4 regions of the Alteromonas sp. I10 genome follow, and region 4 is predicted to be linked to each of the others. Evidence: predicted binding sites of a transcription regulator. Region 4 holds the regulator's gene; each other region holds the start of a gene.
What was found. The regulator sigma-54, encoded in region 4, starts transcription at its own class of promoters, with help from an activator protein. The targets are predictions, from matches to a motif close to GTTGGCACGNNNNTNGNNT.

Region 1 (8,027 bases), on a different contig from region 4:
AAAATGCAGTAAAGAGCTTTGAACAATTTAATAAAAATCAGCCATCAAACAACAAGGGGAAGCTTCTATTAGCTGACAGCTATACTAAAACAGCCCAATTTGAGCAGGCAAATACTCTCATTAATCAAATTCTATCCTCGTTTCCAAATCATCATTATACGAATATATTGAAAGGTATTGTTTTGTTTAATGAAGATAGTTTTGAATCGACGATACGGCACATGGATATCGCACTTCTCAGTGAGCCCGATGATGTCATCGCGAAATTATATGCTGGAGTGGCTGCCTATAATTTAGGGAAAAACGAACAAGCATTTGAATACTTACTTCCAGTCAGCAAAAGCGTAGCTGCCACTCACCCAGTGAACAAAATTTTATCTGATATTAAGATAAACTTAGGTTATACCTCAGATGCTTTAAAGGATATGGGTAATTATTCCTTCATTGACGATAAGGACAAACAACTTTTATTTAAGTTAAGCGCTGACCTAGTCAATAAGGGAATGACCGACGAAGCAAAAGGTTTGCTAAAAAAGATAAAAGTCAATAATCTAAATGACGCAGGGTCTCTAGCGAAAATTGGTATTCTCAAATTAAGTTTAAATGACGCAAGCGGTATCTCAGATTTAGAAAAGTCACTATCGATAGACGATGAAACTATCACAAGGTTTGCATTAATCGAAGGCTACATTAACACTGACCAATTATCATTAGCAAAAGGACAAGTAGATGATTGGTTACTAAAATCTCCCGACAATCTTCAAGCACTCAATACTGCGGCAACTGTGTACTTGAAACTAGGTGACCTTAAAAAAGTAGAAGAAATACATGCCAAGGCTCTTTCACTCGATAGTTTAAATTTATATTCCATCAATTTTTACACAAAAAAAGCAATTGAGGAGCGAAAATTCGACAAAGCTATCGAACTGCAAAAAAAGTTAGCAAAATCTGCAAAAGCTACAGGCACTACTTTGTTTAATTATTTTTCGTTAGAGAAAGAACATGGAGAAATAGAATCGGCTCTTTCCCTTTACCGGAAAAAAATTAAAGAGTCGCCAGAAAATTTTCAATACATTACGAGCTATGCGCAAGCATTGCTGTCTGAGGGTAAGTCACAAGAGCTTATTGATACCTTTGAATTAGTAAAATCGAGGAGACACGCCCCAGACAAGTTCTGGCAATTATGGGCCGAAGCTTTTTTAATCAACGGGGATGAATTGCAGGCGTTAGGTGTTTATCAAGATTGGAGAAACACAACGCCTACAAACATCAAGCCATGGCTATTCCCTGTCATGTTGTTTGATAAAACTGGCAAATTTGATAAAGCGCTACGAGAAACAGAAAAAGCGCTGATAAGATTTCCTACTTCTACGCAATTTCAACTATTGCGGGCGCACTATCTGATATTAAATAAGCAAATTAAAGAATCGCAAAGAGCTGTAGAACTACTTAGTGAAGAGTCGAAAAATACTCCTGAATATAAAAGTATTATAGGACATATAGCTTATGCAAAAGGAGACTTCCCTTCGGCAATTAAAGCTCTAACTGATTATTATAACACCTCTTATTCTTCTAGGACGGCTTCAATTATATATAGTGCTAACGTCAACAATAACACACCAGGTCAAGGGGTTAAATTTCTAGAAGAACACCTCGAAATCCGACCTGATGACGCAACGATTAGGTTAACTTTGGCAAGCATTTTTTCAAAGTTCGATGTAACAAAGTCTATTATGCATTATCGAGTATTAGCGAATTCAGAACCTAACAACTTCATCATCCTTAACAACTTATCTTGGCAGTTGATTAAGCAAGAGAGATTTAAAGAAGCTCTGGAGTATGGGGAGAGGGCTTTTGCGATAGCCCCGGAGAGTGCTACAGTTTTAGACACTTATGGTTACGCACTTTTGAAAAGTGGCAACGTTGAACAAGCAGCCGTTATTTTGAATAAAGCTTTTGAGATTGCCCCAGACAATGAGCAAATATTGAAGCATTTAAATGAAGCCAACACGGCAAAAAGCGCAGGCTAATTGTTTTTCGAATAATACTATTTGTCAGACAATTTTACATCTACGAAGAACCTGTTTTATAAAACTATGATAATTAAAGAATAATTACTTGGCGCGCTTTTCGCATTAAGTATCACCGAACGGTTGCAGAAAGGATTTGAAGTGTTTGATGTCGCAGCCTTACTAGAATATTTAGTTTTGTTACAAGGATTCAAAAATGAAATTAAAACACATTACAATAGGCGCTGCGCTAACGCTCGCGACTACCGCTTTATCTGCTGAAGAGTTTTATATAGATGTAGGTGTAGATTTCGATAGCAGCCTAAACCCGAATACCGCCGCTGGACCAACTACAACTGGCTGGCTAAACGAATTACTATACAATTATCAATCAACCACTGTTGCCGACTGTAATGCATTATCACTTTCCTCAGGGTGCAACATTAACACGTCCGGTGGAGTAAATTTATCAGGTTCAGTGGCGGATGCATTTGATTCATTAGGCCTAAACGGTATCAGCGATTTATCCCCCCGGGATTCCCTAAATCAGTTTGGCCCTAGTGATAACAATTATGAGGCAGATTGGGGGCTAACTTTTCAGTTCAATCTATCGGGTACAATATCTGGTACTGAACTGGTTACTGATTATGATAGTGGAGCTATAACGTTTTACTACTATGAGGCACTAGAAGCTACGATAGCTGACACATTTACCGAGCTATTTACAATTGATGTATATGACACTATAAACACACCTGCTGGCGGTCAAAACCTAGCTGGGATCTTGAGCTCAGTAGGAACAGGAACAGTGAACGGCGTTATGGTAGGTGATATGTTTAATTTCGCTACGGGTTCGTTTAATGATCTGATTACTTCTTTTGTTAATATTGTTGCTAGCGTAGACTACAATACTGATGCAACTCAGGTAGTTATAACAGACAACGGAGATGGCACAACAACATTAGCGGGAAATCACGACGGCTCGATATCTTTTGCTGCAGTGCCCGAACCTTCAACAATAGCCCTTATGAGTTTGGGTCTGCTTGGTTTAGTAAGTACTAGCCGCCGTCGTCGCAAGTAATTAAGTAAACGATATAGCTGTTTTTTAAATCTAAAAAAGCCCCAACGTATAATCACTGGGGCTTTTTTATTTTGCCTTTCTCAACTCTAGATGCTTCTCTGTGAACACACTCCAAGCGTACTAATCATCACCTTTTGCAAGAAGCCTTTTCAAATACCAACACATAAAGCGCTGTTTCCAGTGCTTATTCCCACCTGGTCGGTTGGTTTTGACAAGTTTATTTAGGTAAGCATCAAAATGAAGCCCTTGCGGTGCATGAATTACATCCCCCCTTCCTAAAAGAATTTTTAACGCATTAGTACATAAGACTCCTGCGGCAAGAGATATTCCCATACAAGTAGAAGGTACTTTAGAATTTTCCTCTGTGAAATTAACACTCGCCTTTTTTACAAGGTAATGCCTTTGCAGCATACTCGGTGACATACCTACCACAAACCTGAGTATTTGCTCTTCGAAATCAACACCTTCTAGACAGAAATACTCTTCAAAGCTCATTTTATTTGGTAAAAAACACATCAATGCTGTGCCCATACCCATTGGCGCAGCAGAAATGGCGGGGATACCTTTCTCATAACATGCTTGAAAAACTTTTCGACGTATGTCGACCTTGAATATATCTAAGCTATCAACATATAAATCAACGCCATCTAAAAATTCATCTAAATTATCTTCAGAGATACCGCAAGGAAAGTTCTTTAAACTTCCGGATGGGTTTATTGAGGTTAGCGTCTCTTCCATAACTAACGATTTGTCTTTACCAACCGTATTTACATTAGCTCCGGCTTGTCTATTGAAATTAACATAGTCGTAGGCGTCCATATCAGAAATGTGAAAATGACCAATACCTAAACGAGCTAATACAATAGCATGGTCACCGCCAACACCACCTAACCCACCGATTGCTACCTTTGTATTCTTTAACTTTGTTTGCTCTTCTTCGGTTACCCACCCGATATTTCTAGAAAAGGCTTCATTGTAGTCAAACCCCACTTCATACTCCCTCATCAAAGATAAATAGCGTTATGTAGTTATAGCACTCTTTAACAGATTATCGTACTGGTTAAAATAAGCATTTGACTTAAAGCTTATATATTTCTAAGTTTTCGATAGCTGCTTCAATGCGTTTTATTATAGCTTCAAGTTCACTATTCCTAGCCCCTCCAAAATATAATTCGAAGTTATTACTTTTTAAGTTGTTTTTAGGGAAGTCTAACTTTGGCAGAAGAATAATTTCATTTGAAGCAAACAACGTCTGCATATGAACAGCATGCTTATTGTCCAATGTAGCAACGTGAGCTAACTTTGTTCCTGCTCTATCAGCAACCAAGTCATCAAAACTAAAACCACTTCCACCTTCACTGTCTAGCAGCTCTTTATACAACCCTATCTTATTACTCAACGAAACATTAGTGGTCATTTCGATAATCATGGAATAAACATAATGTAGGCTAAGGTCGAAACGACCATTTATTTGAGTGCTTCTTAAGTTATAGGGCAAACTATCTAGTCCAATCATATCGGCAAACTTGTTCGACCCAACTAAGATCGCAACTGCCCACAGGGCAGCTTCATTTTCTTTTTTCGGTGGCATAGCATTTGGCAAAGCTTTAGCAGTTTTAAAAGCTTGAGCTATATAGACGCTTAAACGGGTTTCAGAATGTGGAATAGAATTTAACGCATCAATATAAACTGCTACCGCGTCTTTGTGTACAGTAGCATTTTGAAATAACCTTTTAGATACATTAACGAATTGTCTCTTTCCTTGGCGAATGTCCTCTCCTAGTGATTGAGACTTTGTCATTTCCCCAACCAGGTACCCATGGTCTACTTGTACCGAACTGAATGAATCTTCAAGTAACTCCGCCAATTCTCTCCCTCCGAAAAGTAGAGCGCTTTTAGCAATAAAAAACTCCACCACTTTTCCATTTATCGGAATTGTTCCTATTTTACACTCATCTATTAATTTCTCTGCGGCCCCCCCTAATAAACAAAGCCCATTTATGTAAAGAGGCTGGCTAAGCATTCTAGTGTCCAATTGAAAAACAAAAATCCCATTATTTACACCAAGATTTATCCTCATATTGACACCCGCCAGGTCATTGGCTAACAAAAGCATGCTATTAAGTTCATCTTCAGACAGACTAACTGCAAAGTTTTGGTCGTCATTTAGTAACTCTTCTCTTAATTCTGTAAGAGAGCTATACGCTTTCTTAACAACACTGCCAGAGACATTTTTACTAATGGTCAAAATAGGCTTTGTAGAAATCATTAACACTATAAAAACTGTTAACACAGTCAAAAAACTTACAAACAGCTGTAATGACAATTTCATCGAAGCTCCAACGTGTGGTGAATACTAAACTGAGCGAGTCCGCGATTGCTTAAAATCTCTAATGGCTCTATTCTAGAAGCCTAAAAATGGATTGGATAAGCAAAAGACTGCACTTCTTATGAACTCTCTAGCCGTAACAACTAAAAAATTAGAAAAAGAGCAGTTAACCTATATTGCAGATGAATGGCTCAAATTGGAAAAACTTTCGAGTAAAAGCTTTTTTACTAGCTGGAAGTGGATCGGTTGTTGGCTAAAAATGGTCAACTACGATACTAATTTGATTACTGTTTATGAGCACAACCAAGTTGTTGGTATGGCGTTCTTTTCTATCCATAAAGAAAACAAACCCTTTTACTCTACGAATCAACTTTGGATAAACAGAACTGGGAAACAGAGTTTTGACCAAATCTGGAGTGAATACAACGACGTTCTATGCCCAAGAGGAAGAGAATGGTCTATTCGAACTGTTGTGCTAGACCATCTAACCGCAGAATATCCATTTGTAGATGAATTCATATTGGGGGTTAGCAGACAAGAAATTTCTGAAACCCCCTGCTCTACACACCTTTTTCCAAGAACAATCTGGGAAACTAAAAGTTATTCAACAACTTTGAAACCTGAGTTTGCGTGTTTAGATAACTATCTTGCTACCTTATCAAAGAACACCAGACATCAAATCAGACGTTCAATAAAACTTCTAAAGGAGAAAGGTGACGTCAAATTAAAACGTGCAGACTCTCTTGAAGAAGCGCTAGAAATGCTCTCGGACGCGGGAAAACTTCATCGTATGAGATGGACAGGAAGTAAAAGTGGGTTCAATAATCAACGGTTTAAAGATTTTCACCAAGAGCTGATAAAGCGTAACTTTAGTAGCGGATGCATAGATATATTATCTTTAAGTGTAGATGGTGTGTCTGCTTGCTTTCTCTACAATTTTATACACCATGGTTACGTATACTTCTACTTATCAGGCATAAAATATGAAGATGACAACAAATTAAAACCGGGTTTGGTAGCTCATGCGCTTGCGATATCTCTTTATGCAGGAGAAGGCAAGACTACATATGATTTTATGGGTGGACGAGGTCAGTACAAAGCTTCATTATGTAGCGATGAAGAAACTTTGATAATCACTAGCTTCCAAAGAAAACGCCCTCTTTTACTTTTAAAACGCTGGATTGACGAATCTAGATCCCGTTTTAGGCTTTCGGAAAACCTTTTAAATGAGCGAGGATAATTTACTTTTAAAAAGTTCCACTTGGGTATTAGGTGCAGCTTGGTTTAACCGAATTTTAGGCTTTCTTTCCGTTTTTCTTTTGGCTAGGCTACTTACCCCTGCGGACTTTGGTGCCTTCGCTGTATTACTACTAGTTATTCAGGCCACGAGTGTATTTACTGATATTGGTGTCGATCAATATTACGTTCAAAAATTAACGGTATCAAAGGAAGAACTGTGTGCCTGCTGGACTTTAAATTTTGGAATCAAAACAAGTCTCACTATTCTGCTTGTATGTCTCGCGCCCTTTGTGGTAACACTGCTAGAAAGGGAAGATTTATTGTTTCCACTTATCACGCTAAGTTTTCTACCGTTAGTCAACGCAGCCAACAATGGTTTTATTATTCATTTGAAACGCGAGCTTTCGTTTCACCACTTTGCTAAGTTTGCAGTATTTGGGCAAATTGCAGGTAGCGTTATATCGATTACCATTGCTTACCTTTATACGAATTACTGGGCACTCGTAATAGGAATGTTAAGCAACGCTTTAGCTCAGTGTTGCATGAGTTATGTGTTTTTAAATGAGCGTACGACTTTCACTTTCAAACATTTCAGAAAACCTCTGCATTTTGGGAAATGGTTACTGTTGAGAAATGGCGTTGCACATGTCCGCGCGAAGTTCGACGTATGGTTTGCTGCTTCGTTTTTCAGTCTATCTAATGTTGGCGGTTACAACACGTTAAAAGATATTGCTATGCTACCATCAAGAGAGCTTGTAGGACCTCTGTTCCAAGTATTTTTCTCATTTATGTCTATGGGTAACAGGCAAGATAAAGGTTTTGATCGTATCTATGTAACATGCTTCATTATGCTACTTCTATGTACGCCAATGTCGATAGGACTTTTCCTACTCTCAAAAGACATAACGATGTTGCTACTAGGTGAACAATGGGTAGCTTATTCCCCTATCCTAGCAACACTCGCAATTTTAACCCTCAGCGCTACAACAGGAGACTTTGTCAGCGATGCTTTATTGTCCCGCGGTCTAGTAAGGCATGTGTTCCTCTACGACTTAATTACACTTTTTGTCGCCCTTATATCTCTCTCCTTCACTTATCAACTTCTTACCAGCCCTGATTCGTTGGCAAAATTTAGGGCGCTATTTAGCGTATTTATGTTTTTGAGCAGCTTAGCCTGGCTTTCAGTAGTAGTTAAAATGAGTGCAAAGCGTTTGATTAGAATGTTCTGTATTATCTTTATTTGTGGGATAGTAATGTCGTTTTTTATCTTCATGGCCTACAGCACTTTTAACGATCTAATCGTAAGAATTCTGTTCACCTCAATTGTTGGCGCGACGACCTACTTCATATCAATATTCTTAGCCACATT
Region 2 (8,027 bases), 150 kb from region 4:
GGTTCATGAAGCATGTTAAGGCCTGCTAATCTTCGGTACACACGTTTCGAATTTTTTCTTGATGAGTGCATCTATTGGCGAAACGTTTTTTGAAACTCATTGCTCTTAGCCCCTGCACTCAGCAGAGCAATACGTGTACCAAGCAACACTTATGCCCTGTTTATTAGAATTAATGAAGATAAGCCTTAGAGTGAACAAAAACGCCCGGAGTGCTGACATTTCGCGGCATGTGGTTCGGCTGGAACTTTTATTTAAGGTGACTTTATAAGGGGGAACGGAAAGGTTAGCGGCGTTGGGAGGGAAGAAGCTGCGCCAAAATGGTGCAGCCTCGCAAACTATGTGGTTTTGCTTTCCGGATTAGTTTCTGACTACGCGAAGAAACCAACCTACAAACAGTGAAATTAAGAAACCGAAGAAGGCAATCATTGTGGTGATAGTTAACATTTGCCCAGAAAAGTCAGCATTCTCGCCAGTGTGCTCGCTAACCAGCATTCCTGATGCTTTAAAGATAAACAATGCTGCTACAGAAAATAGTAAAATAACGGCGGTCGACATGATAGTGGCTTTCCAATAAGCTTTCGGCGACATCCAATGAATAGCGCCTGCCACTAGCACGCACAAAATAGTCAGAATATAAGGTACCACTTTAACTCCTCGTTGAATAAGACTTGTGCCTTATTGCGACGTCTTACCATAGCCCCGTATTAGAAATCGAAGCGCATTGAACGACGCGGTTAATAAAAACCATTATACGATGCCATGTACGATGCAATTTGTCAGCATTCGCTATTAAATTAAGCCCTGAGACCGTACATGAAAAATTGACAAGCTCACAGCATTAGGAAAGGGGCAAAGAGCCCTGCGCTTATCACGTAAGCGCCAAGTAGTTCGGACTGGAGCCTGTTGATCTTTGCTGCACATCAACGTTCAACAGGCCCTAGTAACAATCTATTAAAAGATTTTGCGCTACAATGGTGATAGAATCGCCGAAAAAATCTCCTACCTACTTGGTGTTCTGCTTTAACGCGGTGTACGCCATGGTGGGTTGTTGTGTTTAACATCTTAGCTTCTGAGAGAACATGTTCGATTTAATTACCAGTAAAGACAGCAACGTTAAAAACGACGTGCTATCAGGTATTACCGTGGCGCTTGCCTTGGTCCCTGAAGCCGTTGCATTCGCATTTGTGGCCGGCGTAGAACCAATGATTGGTCTTTATGCGGCTTTCATGATGGGCTTAATCACTTCCGCTATTGGTGGCCGACCAGGAATGATTTCTGGTGCTACCGGCGCCATGGCCGTTGTAATGGTGGCACTGGTTGCCCAACACGGCGTGCAGTATTTATTTGCCGCGGTTATTTTGGCTGGTTTACTGCAAATTATGTGCGGTATTTTCAAGCTCGGAAAGTTTATACGACTGGTCCCATATCCGGTAATGCTAGGCTTCGTAAATGGTTTGGCAATTGTTATTTTCTTGGCGCAATTAGGCCAGTTCAAAGTGACCAACGCAGCGGGTGAATTACAGTGGATGGAAGGTACGCTGTTATATTGGATGCTAGGGCTTGTGGCGCTAACCATGGCCATTATCTATTTACTACCAAAGCTAACCAAAGCTGTACCGGCGTCGCTTGTAGCGATTGTTACGGTGACCTTGTTAGTACATGGTCTTGACCTTGAAGCGCGTACTGTAATCGACTTTGTTCGTGACTTGCTACCAGCTGACCAGCGCGATACCGCAACGCTAGCGGGTGAACTTCCTAGCTTTGCTATTCCTATGGTGCCGTTCACCTGGGAAACCTTCATGATCATTCTGCCTACCTCAGTCATTCTTTGCTTGGTTGGTCTTATTGAATCGCTCCTTACCCTTTCATTAATTGATGAAATGACGGACACCCGCGGACGCGGCAACAAAGAATGCGTTGGCCAAGGTGTTGCAAATACCGTAAACGGTTTCTTTGGCGGTATGGGCGGTTGCGCTATGATTGGCCAAAGTATGATTAACATTAACTCTGGTGGCCGTGGCCGCTTGTCTGGTATCACCGCGGCGGTTGTATTATTGGGCTTTATTCTATTTGCTGCTCCGCTAATTGAAATGATTCCTCTCGCTGCCCTTGTTGGCGTTATGTTCGTGGTGGTTATTGCTACATTTGAGTGGGCGTCATTCAGAATTATTCGCGGCGTAAACAAAGAAGATGCGTTCGTACTTTTCCTAGTAACCGGCGTTACCGTTATCGCTGACCTGGCTATTGCGGTTGTGGTGGGTGTTATCGTTTCAGCACTGGTGTTTGCATGGAAACACGCTCGTCATATTGAAGCGAGATCCCATATCGATAACGACGGTTGGAAAGTCTATGAGCTAGACGGCCCGCTGTTCTTTGGCTCGGTATCGCATTTCAAAGACCTGTTTGATATCGCCAACGACCCTAATGATGTAGTTATTGACTTTAAAGACTCTCGCATTTGGGATTCATCAGGTATCGATGCGCTAGATACCCTTGCTGACAAATACGAAGAGCAGGGTAAAAAGCTACACATTCGCCATATCAGTGATGAGTGTCGCTCACTGCTTCGCAAGGCCGATAAGTTTGTTGAAATTAATGTGGTTGAAGATCCTCGCTACCGCGTAGCGACGGATAAGCTGGCCTAAGTTATTTGAAAGCCTTAATGCACCAAGTAAACACAGTTTTGCGTTTGTTTGGTGCAGTTGTGAAGTCTGCATAATGCTTATTTTGTAGTAAATCAAATAAAAACAATTGTTTACGGTTTTGGCACTGAACTTGGATAGCTATAAACGTAAAGTGTGTTTTGGTGATTTGTGTCAATCGCTGAAAATTGTGTGATTTATAACACTCCGTAAAATGTGTTAGCCGACCTAAACCGTTGGCAAAATAGGCAACGAAGCCCGCATCAACGAAAGTTGAAGCGGGCTTTTTTTTGTCCCGAAAAAAGGGGAATACCATGACTTCATTGGACTCAAAAACGCAAATTGTCGTCGTAGGCAACGGCATGGTGGGGCATCATTTTGTTGAGCAGCTTCACCAAAGCGATGCCAATGTAGAAATAACCGTTTTATGCGGCGAGTCACGCCTTGCGTACGACCGCGTTTATCTGTCGTCTTTTTTTAGCGGCGCGAGTGCTGATGACTTAGCGCTCACTACACCCGCTCAGTACGCCGAGTGGGGCGTAAACGTAGTTACCAATGCCTTGGTTACCGATATAGACCGTGACAATAATAAAGTGACGACTTCTGAAGGGCAGGTGTTTAGCTACGATAAGCTTGTGTTAGCTACGGGCTCATACCCATTTGTGCCACCCATCCCTGGCAACGATCAAGAGCATTGCTTGGTGTACCGTACTATAGACGATCTACTCGCTATTGAAGCTTCAGCAGCGGTGAGCAAAGTAGGGGTTGTTGTTGGTGGTGGGCTGTTGGGTTTAGAAGCCGCTAACGCATTAAAGCAAGCCGGTCTCGACACCCACGTGGTTGAGTTTGCCCCGCAGCTTATGGCGGTTCAGCTAGACCAAGCAGGTGGTAACGTTCTTAAGGACAAAATAGAAGCATTGGGCGTTACGGTTCACACCCAAAAGGCAACGCAAACTATTGAGGCCGGTGATACCTGCCGCTATAAAATGGTGTTTGCTGACGGCACTGCACTAGAAACTGACATGATTTTATTCTCTGCCGGTATTCGACCTTCCGACCAGCTCGGCAGAAAGTCAGCGCTAACACTGGGTGAGCGCGGCGGTATTGTCATTGATAATCACTGCGTGACGTCTGACCCAAACATTTACGCTGTGGGTGAATGTGCGCTGTGGGATAACAAAATATTTGGCCTGGTAGCACCTGGCTATACCATGGCGCGCACGGCTGTAAGTCATATAACCGGCGGCGATGCCGAGTTCGCTGGCGCAGATATGAGTACCAAACTCAAGCTAATGGGTGTGGAAGTGGGCTCAATTGGCGATGCTCATGAACGCACAGTCGGTGCGCTTAGCTACACCTATTTAAATCAGCCAGAAGGCGTGTACAAAAAGCTGGTGGTAGATAGCGAGCAAAAGTACGTGCTTGGTGCTGTACTCGTTGGCGATACCAGCGACTACGACACGCTCCTACAGTATGCACTTAATAATATTGAATTACCTGAACACCCAGAAAGCCTAATTCTGCCCTCATCCGATGCTGCACCGGCGCTAGGTGCCGATGCACTGCCAGACACCGCGTCTATTTGTTCATGCCTAAATGTGACAAAGGGCGATATTGTTTCAGCCATTGAAGGCGGCTGTTGTAGCGTTGGCGATGTAAAAGGCGAAACCAAAGCCAGCACAGGGTGTGGAGGTTGTGCTGCCTTACTTAAAAATGTTGTGGATAGCGAACTTGAAAAGCGCGGTGTGGAAGTATCAAAAGCCATTTGTGAGCACTTCAACCATACCCGACAAGAGCTATTTCACATTGTTAAGGTAAACGGCATTCGCACCTTTGACGAGCTACTAGAGCAGCATGGTGAAGGTCTAGGGTGTGAAATTTGTAAGCCCGCTGTCGGCTCAATTTTAGCCTCGGTGTATAACGACTACATTCTTAAGGCTTCACATCTTCCTCTGCAAGACACCAACGATATCTACCTTGGCAACATGCAAAAAGATGGCACGTATTCCGTTGTACCGCGTGTACCTGGTGGCGAAATAACACCTGAGAAGTTGATTCTGCTCGGCGAAGTGGCAAAAGAATACAACCTGTACACCAAGATCACGGGTGGTCAGCGCATTGATTTATTTGGAGCGCGCGTAGAGCACTTACCTGATATCTGGGAAAAACTCGTCGCTGGCGGTTTTGAAACCGGTCACGCCTACGCGAAGGCACTGCGTACTGTGAAATCGTGTGTGGGCAGCACCTGGTGTCGCTACGGTGTTCAGGATTCTGTTGGCACTGCCATTGATTTAGAGAATCGTTACAAAGGCTTACGTGCACCCCACAAAATTAAATTTGCCGTTTCGGGGTGTACCCGTGAGTGCGCAGAAGCCCAAAGTAAAGACATTGGTGTTATTGCTACCGAGCAAGGCTGGAACCTGTATGTTTGCGGGAATGGCGGCATGAAGCCTCGACATGCAGACCTGTTTGCCACCGACCTAGATACCGAAACCCTTATTAAGTACATCGACCGCGTGCTGATGTTTTACGTGAAAACGGCTGATCGCCTACAGCGCACATCGGTGTGGATGGACAACTTAGAAGGTGGGTTAGCTTACTTGCAAGACGTTGTGATAAACGATGCTCTTGGCATTAATGGTGAGCTTGAAGCACAGATGGATGCTGTGGTTGATGCTTATCAGTGCGAATGGAAAACCACCATCGAAAACCCTGAGTCGCGCAAGCGTTTCCGTCAATTCGTAAACAGCAATGCTAGCGACACCAATATTCAGTTTGTTTCAGAGCGAGGCCAGGTTCGCCCAGCTACTGAAGCTGAAAAAGTAGCAGGTAAAGATCAGTTCATTCCTGTCTCTATGGTATAGCCACTGGCTTATCAACCCTGTTAGGAGAATCAAATTATGTCAGCAGCGCAAAATGTAATGGCGTCAGAACCACAGCAAGTGCAATGGCACTATGTTTGTGAGACGAACGACTTAGTGACAAACAGTGGGGTTTGCGCCCTTGTCGACTCACAGCAAGTGGCAATTTTCAGTTTGAAGATAAACGGCGAAACCCAGGTTTTCGCCATTAGTAACTACGACCCTATTGGTAAAGCAAACGTACTCTATCGCGGGCTTCTAGGGTCGATAGGCGGTGCGCCTGTTGTTGCTTCGCCTCTATACAAAGAGCATTACTTTTTAGAAACCGGGCTGTGTAAAGAACACGACGATGTTTCCGTCACAGCTTACGCTGTGAAGGTAGAGGGCGAAAAGGTTTTTGTCGGCGTTTAAGCAAACTGCCTTTATTTGAACGCCCACATGAAAAAAGCCTTCTAGCCAAATGCATTCAAAAGCTTTGAAATCGAAAAAGGTAATGAAATGAATATGCCTACACGACAACCCGACATGATGTCTGAACAATTAAGACAAACAACATGCCCATACTGCGGCGTAGGGTGTGGTGTAGATATCAGTTGCAACGTAAGCACGCGTGCCATAACCCTGGACACTGTTAAAGGCACGCCAGAGCATCCCGCCAATTATGGAAGATTGTGTGTCAAAGGAACAAACCTGCTTGAAACAAACGACATAAACGGTCGTTTGCTTCACCCAACCATGGCAGGTCAATCGGTGGATTGGGACACGGTCACCGATGTGATTGCGGATAAGATCACCTCTACCATTGCGCAGTATGGCGCGGATGCCGTTGCTTTTTATGTATCAGGTCAGCTTCTCACCGAAGACTATTACATTGCCAATAAGCTTATGAAAGGTTACATCGGCAGCGCCAATATCGATACGAATTCACGCCTGTGTATGTCATCAGCCGTTGCCGCGTACAAGCGTGCGTTCGGTGAAGATGTGGTGCCTTGCGATTACACCGATTTGGAATGTACAGATTTACTGGTGATCACCGGAAGTAATGCGGCGTGGGCGCATCCAGTGCTTTTTCAACGCATTCAGCGAGCAAAGCTGAAAAATCCGAATATGAAGGTCATTGTTGTTGACCCACGCAAAACCGAAACCTGTACCATTGCCGATTTACACCTTCCTGTAAAACCGGGTAGCGACGTAGCCCTATTTAACGGTTTACTCAGCTATGCAAACGCACAAGGTCGAATAGACAAATCCGCCGTTGATACCTATGCCGAGGGGCTCGATGAAACGCTCAAAAGTGCAACTGCCTTAACGTTAGATGACGTTGCTGAAGTATGCGACCTGGACGTTAACAGCATTAAGGCCTTCTTTGATGCCTTTTGTGAAGCCTCTAGCGTAGTTACTTTTTATTCTATGGGCGTGAACCAGTCTTCTGCTGGTGTGGATAAAGCCCAAGCCATTATCAACTGTCATTTAGCAATGGATTTAATTGCTAAAGACGGTTGTGGCCCGTTTTCAATTACTGGCCAGCCTAATGCCATGGGAGGGCGTGAAGTCGGTGGGTTAGCCAATATGCTAGCTGCACATATGGACCTTGAAAACCCTGAGCATATCAGCGCTGTTAAAACCTATTGGAATGCCCCTGTTATGCCCAAAGGGCAGGGGCTTAAAGCTGTTGATTTGTTTAATGCAATTGAGAGTAGAAAGGTAAAATTCGTTTGGATAATGGGGACGAACCCCGTTGTCAGTATGCCAAATCGCGGTCAAGTTGAACGCGCACTTTCTAAATGTGACATGGTGGTGGTGTCTGATATTGTTGAATCTAACGATACGCTCAACTACGCGCACATTGCCCTTCCCGCCTCGGGGTGGTCGGAAAAAGACGGCACGGTGACAAACTCAGAGCGCCGTATTTCACGTCAACGCGGTATATTGCCCCCACCAGGTAGTGCAAAACACGATTGGCAAATACTGTGCGAAGTGGCGAGTAAAATGGGCTTTGGCGAGGCATTTAATTTTACCCATCCGTCACAAATATTCTGCGAATACGCTGGGCTAACCGGCTATCAAAATAACGGTAAGCGGCAGCTAGACCTGTCACCTCTACAAGCGTTAAGTGAAGCTCAGTACAATGGGCTATCGCCTTTGCAGTGGCCTTTTCACACAGTTATAAAAGCTGAGAATGCGGCCAGTTCTAATTCTCAACCTAGCCTTACCAGTAAACGTCCTTTTGAAGATAAACGGTTTTCAACCCCTAGTGGCAAAGCTAAATTTATTCCCGTAACTTACAGAGCGCCACTGCAGGTAACATCAGACGCTTATCCTTTTGTTGTGAACAGCGGCCGAGCGCGAGATCAGTGGCATACCATGACGCGCACGGGTAAAGCGGCAAAGTTACTGGCTCATATGCCAAGTGCTTGCGTGCATATCAACCCTAAAGACGCTGCTGAATTGGGCGTTGAAGGCGGAGATCTTGTTTCTCTTTCAAGTGCACTGTGTAAAGACGCCCCTGTTATTTATCCGGTTA
Region 3 (8,027 bases), on a different contig from region 4:
GTACAGAATTCTTACATACCGTGCGCTACATTGGCGTGGATGAAAACGGGAATATTTATAACGCGCCGCGTATGAAGGAAGTGCGCTACATGAAAAAGCATATGTTCAGAAGCAGAGAAAGCTTAGCATCTGCCTATTATGCGGAAGCAAAAGATAAGCATTTTGAAAAGCTGCCCCAAACCCGCTACTTAGGTGAAAAAGGAATAGACAACGGCTTTGGCTGGACAATTAATGGCTTCATTGAAAATGAGCAGGGCGAACTTCGTGCACAGCACGATCAAGAGCTTGCGTTTTGTAACGGCTGTCACAAAACAGTAGGGTCAACCTTCGACCAAACATTTTCATTTGCACGAAAAGTTCCCGGACAAGCAGGGTGGGGCTATATAGACCTGCGTGAAATTGAAGATGTGCCAAATATCAACGAGGAAAAAGGCGAGTTCCTTACTTATATGGAGCGCGTGGGCGGTGGCGATGAGTTCCGTCAAAACGGAGAAATGCTGGCCAAATGGTTTGATGAAAAAGGCATGGTCAAGGTGGAAGAAGTGCAACGTGCCAAGTCAGTGTACGACATCATTACTCCTTCACCAGAGCGCGCGTATGCGTTGAACAAAGCGTATTTGACCATAGTGAAAGAGCAAAGCTATTTGTTCGGTCGCGATGCAACGCTGACTAAGGCGACTAATGTGTTAAGCACTATTGATGCCGAACAGCTACCGCTTAAGCCTGAACATCGTTTCAAGTGGGATATGCGACTTAACTGGCAACACGAAAAGCCAAGCGCCATCGCAGAAGCGCGTCAACAGTAACCAGTAGAGATGCCTTCAGACGTAAAGTTTGATATCTAACAATTACTGCACTCGCGAGCTTTCTATTGCTCGCGAGCATCTAATTCGAGTGCTTTCCCGCCACAATGCAAGATCGCTTAAGCTGAAGTGCTCAGAAGACCAGATTCTTTCTCTGGGGAATGAAAAGATGTGAACGCGATATTGTTCTGAGCGTTCGTTACCATTGGCTTCTCGGCCGGAGCTCCTGGTGTGTCTTCCTCTACCTGCTGGGGGAGGTGCTTGATCTTAATGCCGTTTTGCTTGAAGTCAGCATTAATAAAACCTTGGTCTGCATACGCGTTCAATACATTGACACATGGGTAAAATCCCCATTTCGAATGAAAACGCTGTGCATTATGAACAAAGTCTAAAAGGTGATTTATCGGGCATTGATAATTAGGGCGGTGTGGTGCAAATGTTCGCGTGGGCAGTTGCTCTAACGAAAACCCTAATGCTCTACAGTTAGTGAAGAAATCTTCGTCGTTTAGTCCGAAACCCGCGTAGCCTTCATCGAAGCCGCCGGTTTTCTGAAAGTCTGCCTTACGAATAAAAAACACTGTAGAACAAATACTATCGTCACTAAACTTTCCATGATTAATTTCCTGATCTCTTGAAGGTATTTCGTTATTGTCGTCTTCGGGTAACGTGTCGTCATTACTTGCTAAATAACCGATTTCTTTTTCATCTTTTGAAATTTGTCGGTAGGGCTTACTGCAGCGCTCATTGGGTAAAAACACCACTGATGTAAACACTACGGTGTTGTCACGAAGCGCAAGCAAGCCATCTCTAAAAAGCGATGGGGCAATAACTGCGTCTACGTTTAGGTAGACTAAATTCGCGTGCTTGGCCGCTGACATACCCTTGTTGCGCGCTTTCGCTATCGGAAGAGCATCTTGAGTCACAAACTTGTGAACAATGTCGAATTTGTCACTGCGTACGAGTGACAAATCAGAAGGAGGTGCCATCCAAACAATGACTAGTTCATCTGGCGTTGGAGAGCATTGCTCTAACTGAGTAATCAAATTGGCCAGCTTCTCAGTTCTGCTCTTAACAATAGTTACTGCACTTATTGGTGAACGCATACTCTTCCTCCCTTTCTAATTTGTTGAACCTGTAATAACGACGACATGAAACGTTGAACGTTATACTTTCGTAGAAGCAAAGAGTGTTCCTGTTTTGTAAGTTATTGATTATTAGTTAAAAGCTTTGTTTAAAAATTCTGTTCTCGAGAATTTTCAGCAATGGTTGAGCGCCAAGGCAAGCAAGAGGTGCAAAGTGAGAGAAAAATTTACAAACGAATGTATGGAGGCCAACAGCAGTTTTTTATGTAAATTTTTGGTGGTTTGTTCTAATTTGCAGTTTAACATGACGCTTCTTTTCATAAGTCTTGTTTTACTGTGCATCTAGCGCGTAATTGCTTTGCCGTTCCCACATATTTTGATATGCTTGGTCAGTAGGTTAAACATTACAATTCAATAGTTTAAATATTCCTACAAATATTGCTTAACACGTTTTCTTTCGAGTAGAACTAATCTCATATTATTGGTTTTTACTCACTCAGAGTGTAGGTAAATCTTCAGCCTTACTTGTAACGTATTAATTTCTGAATTTCGTATTTTTTCTGGTGGACAAAGGCTGTGGAATCACAATCGTCTGTATTCATTCGACACTATGATAAACAATCATTAAAGGTGGTTGATGTTATATCTGGTATCTCACCAAATGCTATGCGCAGAGTATTTGGCGGCTGGATATTTTTCGCAGCTGTTGTCGGCGTTATTGTAAGCGTAGCACCAGATTTGAGCGCTCAATTTATCGGTTTAACACTTTTCGTTCTTGTTGCTTTTACACTCGTAATGTTTGGACAGAGCAGAATAACGGAAGGCTGGCCAGCTATAATTTGCGACAACAACTACATCGGCGTGGTGAGAGACCCTGTTAAGAGAGAGTATATTTGTGTGAACTCTGCTCTGGTCAAAGAAGCTAACCCCACATTAATAAAACCCAACAAAAAAGCGGTTGAGATTGTGTTAGATAGCGAACAACTATCGGCAGAAGATCAAGAGGTGCTAAACCAAGCGGTTTGGCCTCGGGATAACAAGCTAATAGGGCTAGCCCATTTTAAAAAGCGTGAAGAGGCGTGTGATAGCCTCATGTGGTGTGTCAAACACCGTAGCTCTCATTAGATTTACAGTCTTGAGTATTACTCCTTGTCCGTGATTAGCGCTAGTTCGGTATAAAGCGGGTAGTGGTCTGAGCCTATGCTTTCAAGCTTCTCTATATTGACCAATGCAAAATGCTCCGAGTGAAATACGTGGTCTAACGGCCATTTCACTAAAGGATATTTCGCGTGAAATGTATTGAAAAAACCGCGCCCCTCTCGTGGGTCTAAAAGTCCGCTTATTTTCTTGAACTTTCTGGTAGTAGGTGACCAAGCTACATCGTTAAGATCGCCAGCGACGACAATAGGGCCCTCTGTTTTAGCTATTTCTTCCCCCACAACAGTAAGTTCTACGTCTCTGGGCTTTGCATACGTGTTTTCTGTTGGGCTTGGTGGTTTTGGATGAAGAAAATATAGCGTGACATCTTGTCCGTGGTGATTGATTTTCACTTTCATAGACGGCACATCTTCTTCTATTAAAAATCGCAATGAGACCTCTTCAAAGGGAAGCTTACTATAAAGGTGCATACCGTAGAGGTTTTCGAGTGGGCAAAATTTACGATACGGGTATTCAGATTCAATTTCACTGATGCCTTTCTGCCACTTCTCATTAGATTCCAACGTTACGAGAAAATCAGGTTGCTTATTACGTACATGTTCAATGAGCTTGCGAAAATCGTCATTAGGCATATACACATTGCTTGATAAAACACTTAGCTTTTGGCTCGCACTCTCAACCTCGACGTGCCTAACTTCTCTTTTATACAGAGGGGTATAAGGAATGATCCAGATAACCTGATAAATAAGGCTAACTGTTAATCCAGCGACAATAATTACTGCTAGGCTATCTATCTGTGCGTAATAGGTTGATTCAAAAATATGCCCAGCAATTAACAAAGAAATGATAGCTGCTATTTGTAGTCGCGGAAATTCCCACACTCTTACTAACCAATGAGAAGAAGGAAGCAAAGGGGCCCAGCTTACGGCTATAAATAAGACTGAAACAGCAGTTAGTGCAGTATCCATGTCTAGTTGGTCCTTGAGTTTAATTAACGAAAAACACTCCACATGTTGCTTCTGTCTGCAAAACTAAATTGATGACTATAGCTAGGGCCTGTTGACCTTTGGTGTACGAATTTTGGTCTAAATGGAAGCCTTTTAATCGCGAAACAGTCCTGCAAGCCTAGCGGGCTAAGTTAAAGGACTGTGACAAAGAGTAAAAGGCTTCCATAACGACCCCTTCGGGCAGCGCCTTTGTGCCATCTATACTGCGTTGAATGTTCTCGATTTAGAACCACTAAACCGTCAAACATTCGCCTTGTCTAGATGGCACACAGACCGCTGCAAAAATGTACAACAAAGGTCAACAGGCCCCAGTGAAGCGACACAAATCGTTATAACTACGGCAGCTTTGTGAAATAAGTTTAACCTAAGTATCACTGCAACTTAGCGGCGGCCAACGACAAAAAGTTATCCCCTAGTACAATTAATAGGTGCTTTTCTTAAGTGAAGTTGACGAGTTTTGGGCATTAACAAAATTAAGTAAAAAGTTCTCAAACAAAGGCAAAGTTTGCAAAACAAAACTTACTTAACTAGCCCTGGATTTGAATTTTTATAATATAAAACAATGCCTTATTTTGTTGGCAAGGAATTGGCATGACTATCTACGAGTTTCGACAAAGGAGAAATGTTATGAAACGTTCACTTATTTCTATGATTGTTGCTACAACTTTGACTACAGCTGCATATGCAGGTGACATGGACACAGACAGCACAACTAATAAATGGGAGAAAGGTGCCAAAGACGCATGGATTGATGGCAAAGCAGAAGCAACGCTGTTGTTCAATGGTAACCTAGATTCATTCGACATTAACACTGACGTTAAAAACGGTAATGTCGTTCTTACTGGTAAGGTTGAGAACTCTGTTGATAAAAAGCTAGCGGAAGAGCTAGTAGCGAATATTGACGGTGTAACGTCTGTAGACAACAAGCTAACGGTTGTCTCTGACAAAGATATGGAAGGCGACATGTCAGATGACATGGAAGATACTGTTGACGAAGGCACAAGCGAGTTAACTGACGCCAAAATCGCCACAGTAATCAAAACCCGTCTTCTTATGGATACCGATATTTCAGGTTTCGACATCGATGTTGACGTAGAAAACGGTGTAGTAACACTGACTGGCGACGTTGATTCTGATGCTGAGCGTGATCTAGCTGTGGAAATTGCCAAGAATGCATCTGACGTAAAAGATGTTGAAAGCAACCTTCGTGTAGTTACTGAAACTGCGATGAACTAATATCATTGTTGCTTTACACAAAAAAAGGGGCCTCGGCCCCTTTTTTTCTGGTCACGTTTTACAGAGCTTTCCAAATCGCAAAAAACAAGGGAAGCACAGCTGCTAATATTTGTCAGGAGAACTCATTCACCATTCTCCACTTTTTTCCCATTTAGTATCATCTTACGCGCTCTAGCATCCGAGTGGCGTATCATATCGTTAATAAGCGACGTCTCAGGCATATTCTTCCAGTATTTTTTTGGCATTGAACTTAACATCGCCTTTGTTTTTACGCGGGCAGGATTAAATATATTTGCATAATACGTAAGCCAGTATTTTTCAATTCTGTCATCATTTGGAATGATACTAGGGTCAGGATTATCTTCCAAAACAAGTGTTTTAGTATTCCAATGCGCAGCTCGATAAGGGGTAAGTATTGACCAACACATATTTTTAAAACGAGTCTGAAAAAAATCGAGCTTCATCTCCAAGCTGAAGTGTTCTGGTTCATACCACGCAATAAAATGCTCTTGTCCGTCAAGTACGACTTCTCGAAATCTCAAAAAAGCACTTATCTTATATGCATCGCGTTTTACTGCTTTAGCCAGCATGTTGAGACGCAACACATCTTCGTCAGTTTTTAAGTGAATAAGGTTTCTGTTTTCGAAAACTACTCGCCATAAAACGCGGTAACATAAAGCGAAACGATCGGGGGCTTGGTGGCATAACGCATACTTCAACAGCGTTAAAACTGATCTGGGAATTCTGTAATTCGTTTGGCTTTCACCAATAGCGTTGGCCGAATCGGTCACGGCAAACAAGTCGTCTTGGTTAGATTGCGAAGTTTGCCATGTAACGTTCTCCGGAGGTATGTGTTGGGCTAGACATTCTCTCGATGCTTTTCGCCATTCGTCGTATCCGGGCACTGATGAAATTGTTACTTTTTTCATTGTGGTACCAATTAGATTAAGCGCTGAACAATTCAAACTGTTTTGGTTGTTTAAATTGCTGTTCAAAGTTACTGCTATCGAGCAAATGGATAGCGGGGGAATAATCACTAACAGTAATGAACGGTTTTAATTTTTGTAAGGGTAAACGCATTTTTGTGAGATCGAACCAGCTAAGCTTTGTGTAACGTCGAATAGCCAGAATTTTTTGTACTGTGCGTGCTCCCAGTCCAGGAACTCGCAATAAAAGTAGCTTGTCAGCTTTGTTTAAATCGATGGGAAATATGTGGCGATTGCGTAGCGCCCACGCAAGCTTGGGGTCGTGCTCCATATCTAGCATGTCGTTATGTACGATTTCATCTAAACCAAATCCATAAAAGCGCAGGAGCCAATCGGCCTGATAAAGTCGGTGTTCACGGATAAGTGGCGCCGGTTTAAGAGGCAAGACTTCAGACGCATCTGGGATGGGCGAAAATGCAGAATAGTAAACGCGCCGCAATTTTTGTTGACCATACAGTTTGACACTCGTGCCAAGGATAACTTTATCATTTGAGTCATCGGCTCCTATGATCATCTGAGTGGACTGTCCGCCAGGAGCAAAGCGAGGTGGGCGTTTACCCGAGTAGGTTTTATCTACTTTGTGTTCATTTATTTTGTCTTTCAATGTATTCATTGAACCGTGAATTTCAGCAAGGTCTTTTTCCGGGGCGTATTTGTTCAACGAATTTTGTGTCGGCATTTCGATGTTTATACTTAGCCTATCGGCATATAAGCCAGCTTCAGCCTGTAGTTCAGGAGATGCATTCGGAATGGTCTTAAGATGAATGTATCCTTTAAATCCGTGTTCAATGCGAAGAGACTTCGCGATGCGTACCATGCTCTCCATAGTCAGGTCAGGAGAGCCGACAATACCGGAACTTAAAAATAATCCCTCAATGTAGTTACGCTTATAAAAATTAAGCGTTAAATCAACCGTTTCTTTAACGGTAAAACGCGCTCGTTGAACGTTGCTAGACACCCTATTGATGCAGTAATGGCAATCGTATATGCAATAGTTGGTCATTAGGATCTTAAGTAATGATACGCATCGACCATCAGGGGTAAAGCTGTGACATATCCCTGACCCTCCTGTGAGCGAACCTATTCCTGTTTTGTCAGTTTTACCTGCTTTTCGTTTACCGGCGGAGCCACTTGCGCAAGAAGCGTCATACTTAGCGGCATCTGAAAGAATTTCGAGTTTTTGAATGAGTTTGTCATGCATCGCAAATGGTCACTTTCTCTAGGCAAATGTACGTGGTAGACGGTCTGAAAAAAACAAGATTCCATACCAGTACTTTGCTTGTTGTGGTATATCTCAATACTGTATGAGTGTACAGCATTGAGGGGAGTGAGTTTATTAAATCTGAAAGGAAAATTTTATCTTGCTGTGTGTAGAAAGTACCTTATACAACTTTAGTATAAGTTTTGGGTTGGTCTAAGCTGCTGAAAAATAAAGATTAACTATATGGTGCGGAAGGTGCATATGGTTAAGTAGATATGAGTGAATTACTTGATGTATTGAATAGACGAAAGTTTGTATTGTCAGGCAGAAAACATCTGCTGCAACGTGAAAGCTAGAAACTTAAAAAGTCGAATGACTCAATACGTTGGTGATAAATAGTTTTAATTAAGTGGATTGTAGCGAGCTTATCGATACAAGTGCAAAATCGTTCAAGGAGTGGGGCATGAACTTTTTAAAGTGGGTTTATTCAGGCTTAGTGGTATCAGCAATCATTGTTATAGTCGGTGTAATTGGGCAAGGAAAGCTATCCGTAA
Region 4 (8,027 bases):
AAGCAGGAGTGCTTTAAATGACAACCACCTTGTACACGGAAATAAATGACTCGCTTTTCGCAAAACTAGCCAAGATAAAGTTGCTGGTATGCGACGTTGATGGTGTGTTCTCAGATGGCCGAATTTACTTAGGTAACGACGGTGAAGAACTTAAAGCATTCCATACCCGTGATGGATATGGTGTAAAAGCGCTAGTGAGCAATGGAGTGAATGTCGCGGTTATTACTGGACGTCGCTCTGCCATTGTTGAAAATAGAATGAAGGCACTGAATGTTGCACATATAATTCAAGGCGAAGAGAATAAAGCAGACGCGCTTAGTGACCTGATGAAACGCCTTGAGTTAAACACTGACGAAGTGGCTGCGGTAGGTGATGACATGCCAGATACGGGTATGTACAAGCACGTTGCGGTTAAAATTGCGGTTGCCGATGCCCATCCTTACGTAGCAAAACAAGCAAACTGGATTACGACCCTTCCCGGTGGGTTTGGCGCTGTCCGAGAAATATCGGATACCATTTTGCAGGCCAAAGGGATAGCAAATGAGATTTTTGGAGCTAGTGTATGAGTCTGTTTGGCTTTAATCGCTTAGGATTAAGTATATCGGCGCTATTTATTCTGGCGATGCTGATGTACATCCCTACGTGGATGGAAGAGCAGCCTGAAACGCAGGGGAATCGTGAAAACGATGCGCTAAAGCCCGCCTACAAAGCAAAAAATCTAACCACTACGCTGTACAATCAAGACGGTGAGTTAAATCACAAAGTATTTGCAGAGTCGATGGAGCATTACGACCAGCTTGGCTTTGTATTGTTTCAGCAACCTAAATACACCCTTTATACAGAAAACGCGTCATCACCATGGGTGGTAACCGCTGATGAAGGTACACTATACAATAACGAGCTAATCCAGCTGGAAAACCAAGTTAATATTGAGAACCAAACTGGCGATGACTTTGTCAGAAGTATATCGACCGAGTACATTCAAATTAATTTAGAAACCAAGCAAATGACATCTGACCAACCCGTTGAAATACTGGGCACCCAATATGTCATTTTAAGTAATGGGTTTAACGCGAATTTACGCACACAAGAATACGAGCTTTTAGATCATGTACAAACCACTTATTCCCCTAGCAACTAGTTTATTGCTTGCCATCGCTAGCGGTGCGGTACACGCCAGTGAAGATGATTTTTCGCAGCCCATAAAAATAGGCTCGAACACCCAGTTTATCGACGGTAAAAATAAAACCGCGTTGTACAAAGACGACGTACTCATAACTCAAGGCTCTTTGGTTATTGAAGCTGACGAAGTGGAAGTAATTGCCACTGACGGTGGTGGTCGTGAAATATTTATTGCTAGAGGGAAGCCTGCAAGCTATTCCCAGCAATTGGAAGACGGCACGCCAGTTTCAGCAAAAGCTAATGAAATACGCTATGAAGTGGTGAACCGAACGATTTCTCTTGCCGGAAACGCAGAGTTGAAACAAGACACCAGTAAAGTACAGGGTGACAACATCACGTTCGATATGATTACCGAGCAATTGCTAGCGACTGGCGGCGCAGGTAAGGATGGTGAGGGTCGAGTGACCACAGTATTCACACCTGAGACCATTCGCAAAACTTCGTCTAAGAAAGACAAAAAAGACAACGAGGGCAATGAATAGCAATGGCAACTTTGAGCGCTAAAAATCTTGCTAAGGCTTACAAGTCAAGACAGGTTGTACGAGATGTAAGCCTGTCTGTCTCAACGGGTCAAATTGTTGGTCTTCTTGGCCCAAATGGCGCTGGTAAGACCACCACATTCTACATGATTGTTGGTTTAGTGAATCTGGATAAAGGTAAGATTGAAATCGACGACAATGAGCTAACTCATCAGCCCATGCACGAGCGTGCACGCCGCGGAATTGGCTACCTACCGCAGGAAGCCTCTATTTTCAGAAAGCTCACCGTGCATGAAAATATCATGGCCATTTTGCAAACCCGTAAAGATTTAAATTCACAACAGCAAGAAGAAGAAGCAGATGCGCTACTTGATGAATTTAATATTAACCATATACGTAATAGTACGGGGATGAGTTTGTCAGGGGGCGAACGCCGTCGCGTTGAGATTGCCCGCGCTCTGGCAGCAAAACCGCAATTTATTTTGTTAGACGAACCATTTGCTGGTGTTGATCCAATATCAGTTAATGATATAAAGAAGATAATACAACATCTTCGCGATAGGGGGATTGGAATCCTTATCACGGACCATAACGTACGAGAGACATTGGATGTTTGTGAAAAGGCGTACATTGTGAGTCATGGCGAGCTTATTGCGCAAGGAACGGCGGAACAGGTTTTAAGTAATCAAAAAGTAAGGGATGTATACCTAGGCGAACAATTCAGGCTATAGTTAATGTAACCGAATTGTCATTTTTCAGTTTCGCTCTGGTATATTCAATTTAGAGCATTTAAATAAGACGTAGATGAAACCATCTTTACAGCTAAAATTTAGCCAACAACTTACCATGACACCACAGCTTCAGCAGGCCATTAAACTGCTGCAGCTTTCTACACTTGATCTTCAACAAGAGATCCAAGAAGCGCTCGATTCTAATCCGCTATTAGAAGTTGAAGAAGGTAACGACGAGCCGCAACTAGAAAAGAACAATATCGACAACGATGACAGCGGCTCTGAGGCCACTGCTTCTGCATCTAGTGACACATTAGAAGCCGGCGATGCACTTGAGAAAAACGATCTTCCCGATGAGCTGCCAATCGACAGCACATGGGACGAATACTATTCTGCTTCATCTTCTCCAGCTCCAGGTCCATCCAATGACGACGAGCAAATCTTCCAAGGTGAGACTACTGAAGATATTCAAGAGCACCTTCTTTGGCAAATGCGCCTTACCCATTTCTCGGATACCGATCGCGCAATCGCTACAGCAATCATCGACTCTATTGACGAGTCAGGTTATTTAACCGTTACCCTTGACGATATTTTAGAAGCGGTTAACGATGATGATATGGAAGAGCCGATTGAAATGGACGAAATAGAATGTGTGCTTAAGCGCATTCAGATGTTCGACCCTATTGGTTCTGGCTCTCGCTCTCCACAAGAATGTTTGATGGTGCAATTGCGCCAGTTTTCAGAAGACACACCGTGGCTTGCTGAAGCAAAGCAACTGATTGAAGAGTACTCTGACTTACTGAGCAGCAAAGACTATCGTACGCTTATGCGTAAAAGCCGATTGAAAGAAGATCAGCTACGCGAGGCAATGCGTTTACTGCAAACCTTGAATCCTCGCCCAGGTAGTGCTTTAGTTACTAAAGAGCCTGAGTACGTTATTCCTGATGTCTCAGTAACCAAGAAAAATGGCCGTTGGGTGGTTGAGCTGAACCCCGACAGTCTGCCTAAGTTAAGCGTAAATCAACAATACGCTGCAATGAGTCGCCGTGCCAAGAATAGTAGCGATTCACAATTCATCCGCTCACACATGCAAGAGGCTAAGTGGTTCATAAAGAGCCTTGAATCTCGTAACGAAACCTTAATGAAGGTTGCAAACTGCATTGTGCAGCAGCAAATGGGCTTTTTTGAGCACGGCCCGGAAATGATGAAACCAATGGTGCTAAATGATGTCGCAGAAATGGTAGATATGCACGAATCCACTATTTCGCGAGTGACAACGCAAAAGTACATGCATACGCCACGTGGAATCTTCGAATTGAAGTATTTCTTCTCAAGCCACGTTGCAACAGAGTCTGGTGGTGAATGTTCATCTACAGCGATTCGTGCATTGATCAAGAAATTAGTGGCCGCTGAAAAGCCTAGCAAGCCGCTAAGTGATAGCAAGATTGCTTCATTGTTGGCCGAACAAGGCATTAAAGTTGCCCGGCGAACAATAGCAAAGTACCGGGAATCGTTGTCGATCCCGCCGTCGAACCAACGCAAAAGCCTTATTTAATCGGGCTTAATAATATAAGGAAGACGAAATATGCAAATCAACCTTACTGGTCATCATGTCGAAATCACCGACTCTTTGCGTAATTATGTCGATACGAAGTTCAGCAAACTTGAACGTCACTTTGATCACATTTCTAATGTGCATGTCATCCTGAACGTTGAAAAATTAAATCAAAAAGCCGAAGCGACCGTTCATTTAAGTGGCGCTGAAGTATTCGCATCCTCAGAAAATACCGACATGTATGCGGCGATTGACAGCATGGTTGATAAACTCGACCGGCAGGTAATCAAGCATAAGGAAAAACTGAAAAAACATTAGTAGTTAATTAAGCATGGATATACAAGCCATCGTAAGTCTGGACCGCACCGAGTGTGCGGTTCAGTGTAATAGTAAAAAGCGAATTCTTGAGATCATCGCTGATATCGCTGCCAAGCAAAACGAGAACATTGATCAGGCAACGGTACTCAACAGTTTGATGGCTCGAGAGCGTATGGGTAGTACAGGCATTGGCAATGGTATCGCCCTGCCCCACGGACGCCTACCGGGCCTTGAGAAAGTGATTGCCATTGTTGTAACCAGCACTCCAGCAATCGACTTTGACGCCCTTGACGAGAAACCCGTAGACATCTTTTTTGCGCTACTCGTTCCCGAGGAACAGACCGAAGGACACCTTCAAACGCTGGCCACCGTGGCTGGTAAACTAAGCGACAAAGAAACGATTAAAGCAATACGTCGCGCAACGACAAGCGACGATATTCTATCTGCATTAAGTTAAACATTAAGCGCCTATTAACCGTTTAGTAGGCGCCTAATTCAACAACGCGTATGTGATAAAACCAGAGTATTAGGGAGAAAGTAGGTGAAGCTGATAATAATCAGTGGTCGTTCGGGGTCTGGTAAGTCTGTCGCACTTCGCGCATTGGAAGATTTAGGTTATTACTGTGTTGATAATATCCCGGTAAACTTACTTCCCACCTTAACCCATACAGTTGTTGACGAGTACGATCAGGTTGCGGTAAGTATCGATGTGAGAAACTTACCTAAAAATCCTGACGATTTGGTAGAAATTCTAGACTACCTGCCTTCTTCGTGGTCGATGACCATTGTTTACATTGACGCGAGCGATGATGTACTGGTTAAGCGTTTTAGCGAAACACGTCGTCTTCACCCTCTCGCCAAGCTTAATAAATCGCTTTCAGAAGCCATTAAAGCCGAGTCTGCCCTACTTGCTCCTATTGCTGAACGCGCAGATTTATATTTAGACACAGATAAGCTTACCATTCACCAACTGGCTGAGTTAATTCGAGAGCGTATCCTAGGTAAGAAAAGCTCACGCCTTGTGCTTGTGTTTGAGTCGTTTGGCTTTAAGCACGGTATTCCTAAAGATGCGGATTACGTTTTTGATGCCCGCTTTTTACCTAACCCCCACTGGGAGCCCGACCTTAAACACCTGACCGGATTAGACGCACCAGTAGAAGTATTTTTGGGGTCGCAGCCTGTAGTGACCAAGTTCATTTGGCAAATTCAGAATTTAATAACGACATGGCTGCCTCATTTAGAGCGCAATAACAGAAGTTACGTAACCGTAGCAATTGGCTGTACTGGTGGCCAACACCGTTCGGTTTATATCGCACAGACCCTGTCGAAAACCTTCAGTGAAATACACCCTGATGTACAAATTCGCCATAGAGAGCTGAATCAGTAATGACTATTCAAAAAACGCTAACTATCGTCAATAAGTTAGGGTTGCATGCAAGAGCGGCGACCCAACTGGTTAAACTGGCGAATCAATTCGACGCTAAAATCATCTTAAAAAAAGGCGATAAGGAAGCAGACGCAAGCAGTGTATTGGGATTAATGATGCTTGAAAGCCATCAAGGTGAACAGGTAGATGTAATTGTGGACGGCAGTGATGCTGTTGATGCACTTGCAGCTATTGAAGAACTTATTGAGGGAAGATTTAACGAAGACGAATAGTCTTATTTGCCCAATCCATTGACCAATAAATCAACACTTAGCGCAGTTATCTTAAAATCCTGCGCAAAACCTACGCAATTATCATGACAGACTCATCATAATTGCGATATTCTACGCCCACTCAGGCTCTATGGCCTGCATTGTTCATCTTTTAGCTTGTAGGAATAACGCCTTATGGCAGAAGCGCTTGTTTCTAAATACGTACAAACTCAGTTACGCGCACTCAACGCTGCGTTGACCAACGGTCAATTCGTATCTGTACGTAAGCTTCTGCTTGAATTACCACCTTCAGACGTCGCCCACATTCTTGAATCTAGCCCTAGCAGAACCCGTGACGAATTATGGGAGCTCATTGATGGTGACTTTCACGGCGACATTTTAGAAGAACTTTCTGACGATGTTCGAAACGGTATCATTACAAAGATGCTTCCCGCTAATGTGGTTGACGCACTTGAAGAGATGGATACCGATGACTTAGCAGAGACGCTAAGCAGTCTTCCAGAGCCAGTACTGGCCGATATTCTAGATTCGATGGATGCACAAGATCGCGTGCGCGCAGAGCAAGCGCTGTCTTACGGTGAAGAAACCGCTGGTTTCATCATGAACACCGACACCATCACATTACGCCCTGATGTGACCATTGACGTGGTTTTGCGCTATATCCGTTTAAAAGGCGAGCTGCCAGAGAATACGGATACGTTTTACGTAGTAAATCGAACTGACAACCTTGTTGGTATTGTTCCAGTTACCCGTTTACTCACCGCAGATACCGACGATAGAGTGTCTGACGTTATGGACGAGGAATCTGAAGCGATTCCTGTGAATATGCCCGACGATGAAGTGGCAAGCCTGTTCGAGCGATACAATTGGCTTTCAGCACCTGTTGTAGATGAAAACCATCGCTTAGTGGGGCGAATTACCATTGACGACGTGGTTGACATTATTCGTGAAGACGCCGAGCACTCGATGATGAGTATGGCGGGTCTTGATGACGACGAAGATACCTTTGCTCCGGTTATGCAAAGTACTAAACGCCGCTCCGTGTGGCTGGCCGTTAACTTGGTCACTGCGCTGATGGCTGCTATGGTGAGTGATTTATTTGAAGCAACGCTCAGCCAACTAGCTGTGTTAGCTATTTTAAATACCATCGTGCCGAGTATGGGAGGCGTGGCTGGTAACCAAACGCTGACCCTGGTTATTCGCGGTATGGCACTAGGCCATGTAAATGCCAGTAACTCACGATGGCTTATCAGTAAAGAGATATCCATCGGCTTTTTAAACGGTGCTATTTGGGCGGTGCTTATTGCCTCTGTCATCGCGTTATGGAAACAAGATTACATGCTGGGCGTAATTATTGCCTTTGCCATGATGGTAAACATGATTGCGGCTGCTTTAGCGGGTGCAACCTTACCTATGATCATGAAGCGTCTTAAGATAGACCCTGCGCTAGCTGGCAGCGTTATCTTAACTACGATAACCGATGTAGTGGGTATTTTTGCTTTCTTAGGTACTGCGACGCTGTTTCTAATTTAAGTTAATTCTGAACTCTCATGCCTGATAGGGCATGGGTAAGCTAAAAAATACTCATGCAATAAGCGCTTTCGCTATGTATCCATTGACGTTCAGCTTGTAACCCACACCCCAGACGGTTTCTACTAGCTGTCCACCATTTTCAATACTGTTGATTTTATCAAGCTTAGTGCGTAACCGATTTATATGGGTACTCACCGTGTGCTCGTAGCCTTCGTGGTTATAGCCCCACACCTCACTGAGCAATTGATTGCGAGAAAAAACTTGGTTTGGATGACGACAAAAATAATCCAGTAGCGCAAACTCCCTAGCCGTTAGCGTTAGCACTTGGCCATTTAAGGTTACGCTATGAAATCGCTGGTCGACTTTAAGGGGTCCTATTTCGATGCGCTCTTCACTACCTTGAGATGGTCTTACATGTTCTTGGCTAGGCATACTCCTACGCATATGGGAGCGAATACGGGCAGTAAACATGCGTGCATCAAATGGCCCTGATAGATAATCATCTACGCCTACTTCATAGTAGTTTGCTTCATCTACCTCTTCGTCGGCCACATCGTCTGCCATCGCGTC

Region 1: the regulator sigma-54 is predicted to act here: its motif matches at 2,118-2,136, upstream of BZA03_RS15760 (PEP-CTERM sorting domain-containing protein).
Region 2: the regulator sigma-54 is predicted to act here: its motif matches at 2,763-2,781, upstream of nirB (nitrite reductase large subunit NirB).
Region 3: the regulator sigma-54 is predicted to act here: its motif matches at 4,625-4,643, upstream of BZA03_RS10095 (BON domain-containing protein).

What each region holds. Positions count from the first base shown of each region.
Region 1 is NZ_QJJN01000008.1:181,904-189,930, forward strand. It holds gene prsT (XrtA/PEP-CTERM system TPR-repeat protein PrsT) at 1-2,030, shown strand, start outside; gene BZA03_RS15760 (PEP-CTERM sorting domain-containing protein) at 2,227-3,090, shown strand; gene BZA03_RS15765 (ThiF family adenylyltransferase) at 3,211-4,080, opposite strand; gene BZA03_RS15770 (hypothetical protein) at 4,169-5,422, opposite strand; gene BZA03_RS15775 (GNAT family N-acetyltransferase) at 5,514-6,659, shown strand; gene BZA03_RS15780 (oligosaccharide flippase family protein) at 6,646-8,027, shown strand, end outside.
Region 2 is NZ_QJJN01000003.1:390,848-398,874, reverse strand. It holds gene BZA03_RS08560 (nitrate regulatory protein) at 1-14, opposite strand, end outside; gene BZA03_RS08555 (hypothetical protein) at 358-645, opposite strand; gene BZA03_RS08550 (SulP family inorganic anion transporter) at 1,080-2,645, shown strand; gene nirB (nitrite reductase large subunit NirB) at 2,957-5,506, shown strand; gene nirD (nitrite reductase small subunit NirD) at 5,543-5,914, shown strand; gene BZA03_RS08530 (nitrate reductase) at 6,002-8,027, shown strand, end outside.
Region 3 is NZ_QJJN01000004.1:245,337-253,363, forward strand. It holds gene BZA03_RS10075 (hypothetical protein) at 1-806, shown strand, start outside; gene BZA03_RS10080 (glycosyltransferase family 2 protein) at 923-1,906, opposite strand; gene BZA03_RS10085 (hypothetical protein) at 2,462-3,010, shown strand; gene BZA03_RS10090 (endonuclease/exonuclease/phosphatase family protein) at 3,028-4,011, opposite strand; gene BZA03_RS10095 (BON domain-containing protein) at 4,678-5,286, shown strand; gene BZA03_RS10100 (TIGR03915 family putative DNA repair protein) at 5,409-6,215, opposite strand; gene BZA03_RS10105 (putative DNA modification/repair radical SAM protein) at 6,232-7,473, opposite strand; gene BZA03_RS10110 (hypothetical protein) at 7,937-8,027, shown strand, end outside.
Region 4 is NZ_QJJN01000003.1:242,630-250,656, forward strand. It holds gene BZA03_RS07915 (KpsF/GutQ family sugar-phosphate isomerase) at 1-17, shown strand, start outside; gene kdsC (3-deoxy-manno-octulosonate-8-phosphatase KdsC) at 18-566, shown strand; gene lptC (LPS export ABC transporter periplasmic protein LptC) at 563-1,141, shown strand; gene lptA (lipopolysaccharide transport periplasmic protein LptA) at 1,110-1,664, shown strand; gene lptB (LPS export ABC transporter ATP-binding protein) at 1,667-2,392, shown strand; gene BZA03_RS07940 (RNA polymerase factor sigma-54) at 2,466-3,947, shown strand; gene hpf (ribosome hibernation promoting factor) at 3,978-4,265, shown strand; gene ptsN (PTS IIA-like nitrogen regulatory protein PtsN) at 4,279-4,722, shown strand; gene rapZ (RNase adapter RapZ) at 4,807-5,652, shown strand; gene BZA03_RS07960 (HPr family phosphocarrier protein) at 5,652-5,924, shown strand; gene mgtE (magnesium transporter) at 6,099-7,457, shown strand; gene BZA03_RS07970 (response regulator transcription factor) at 7,509-8,027, opposite strand, start outside.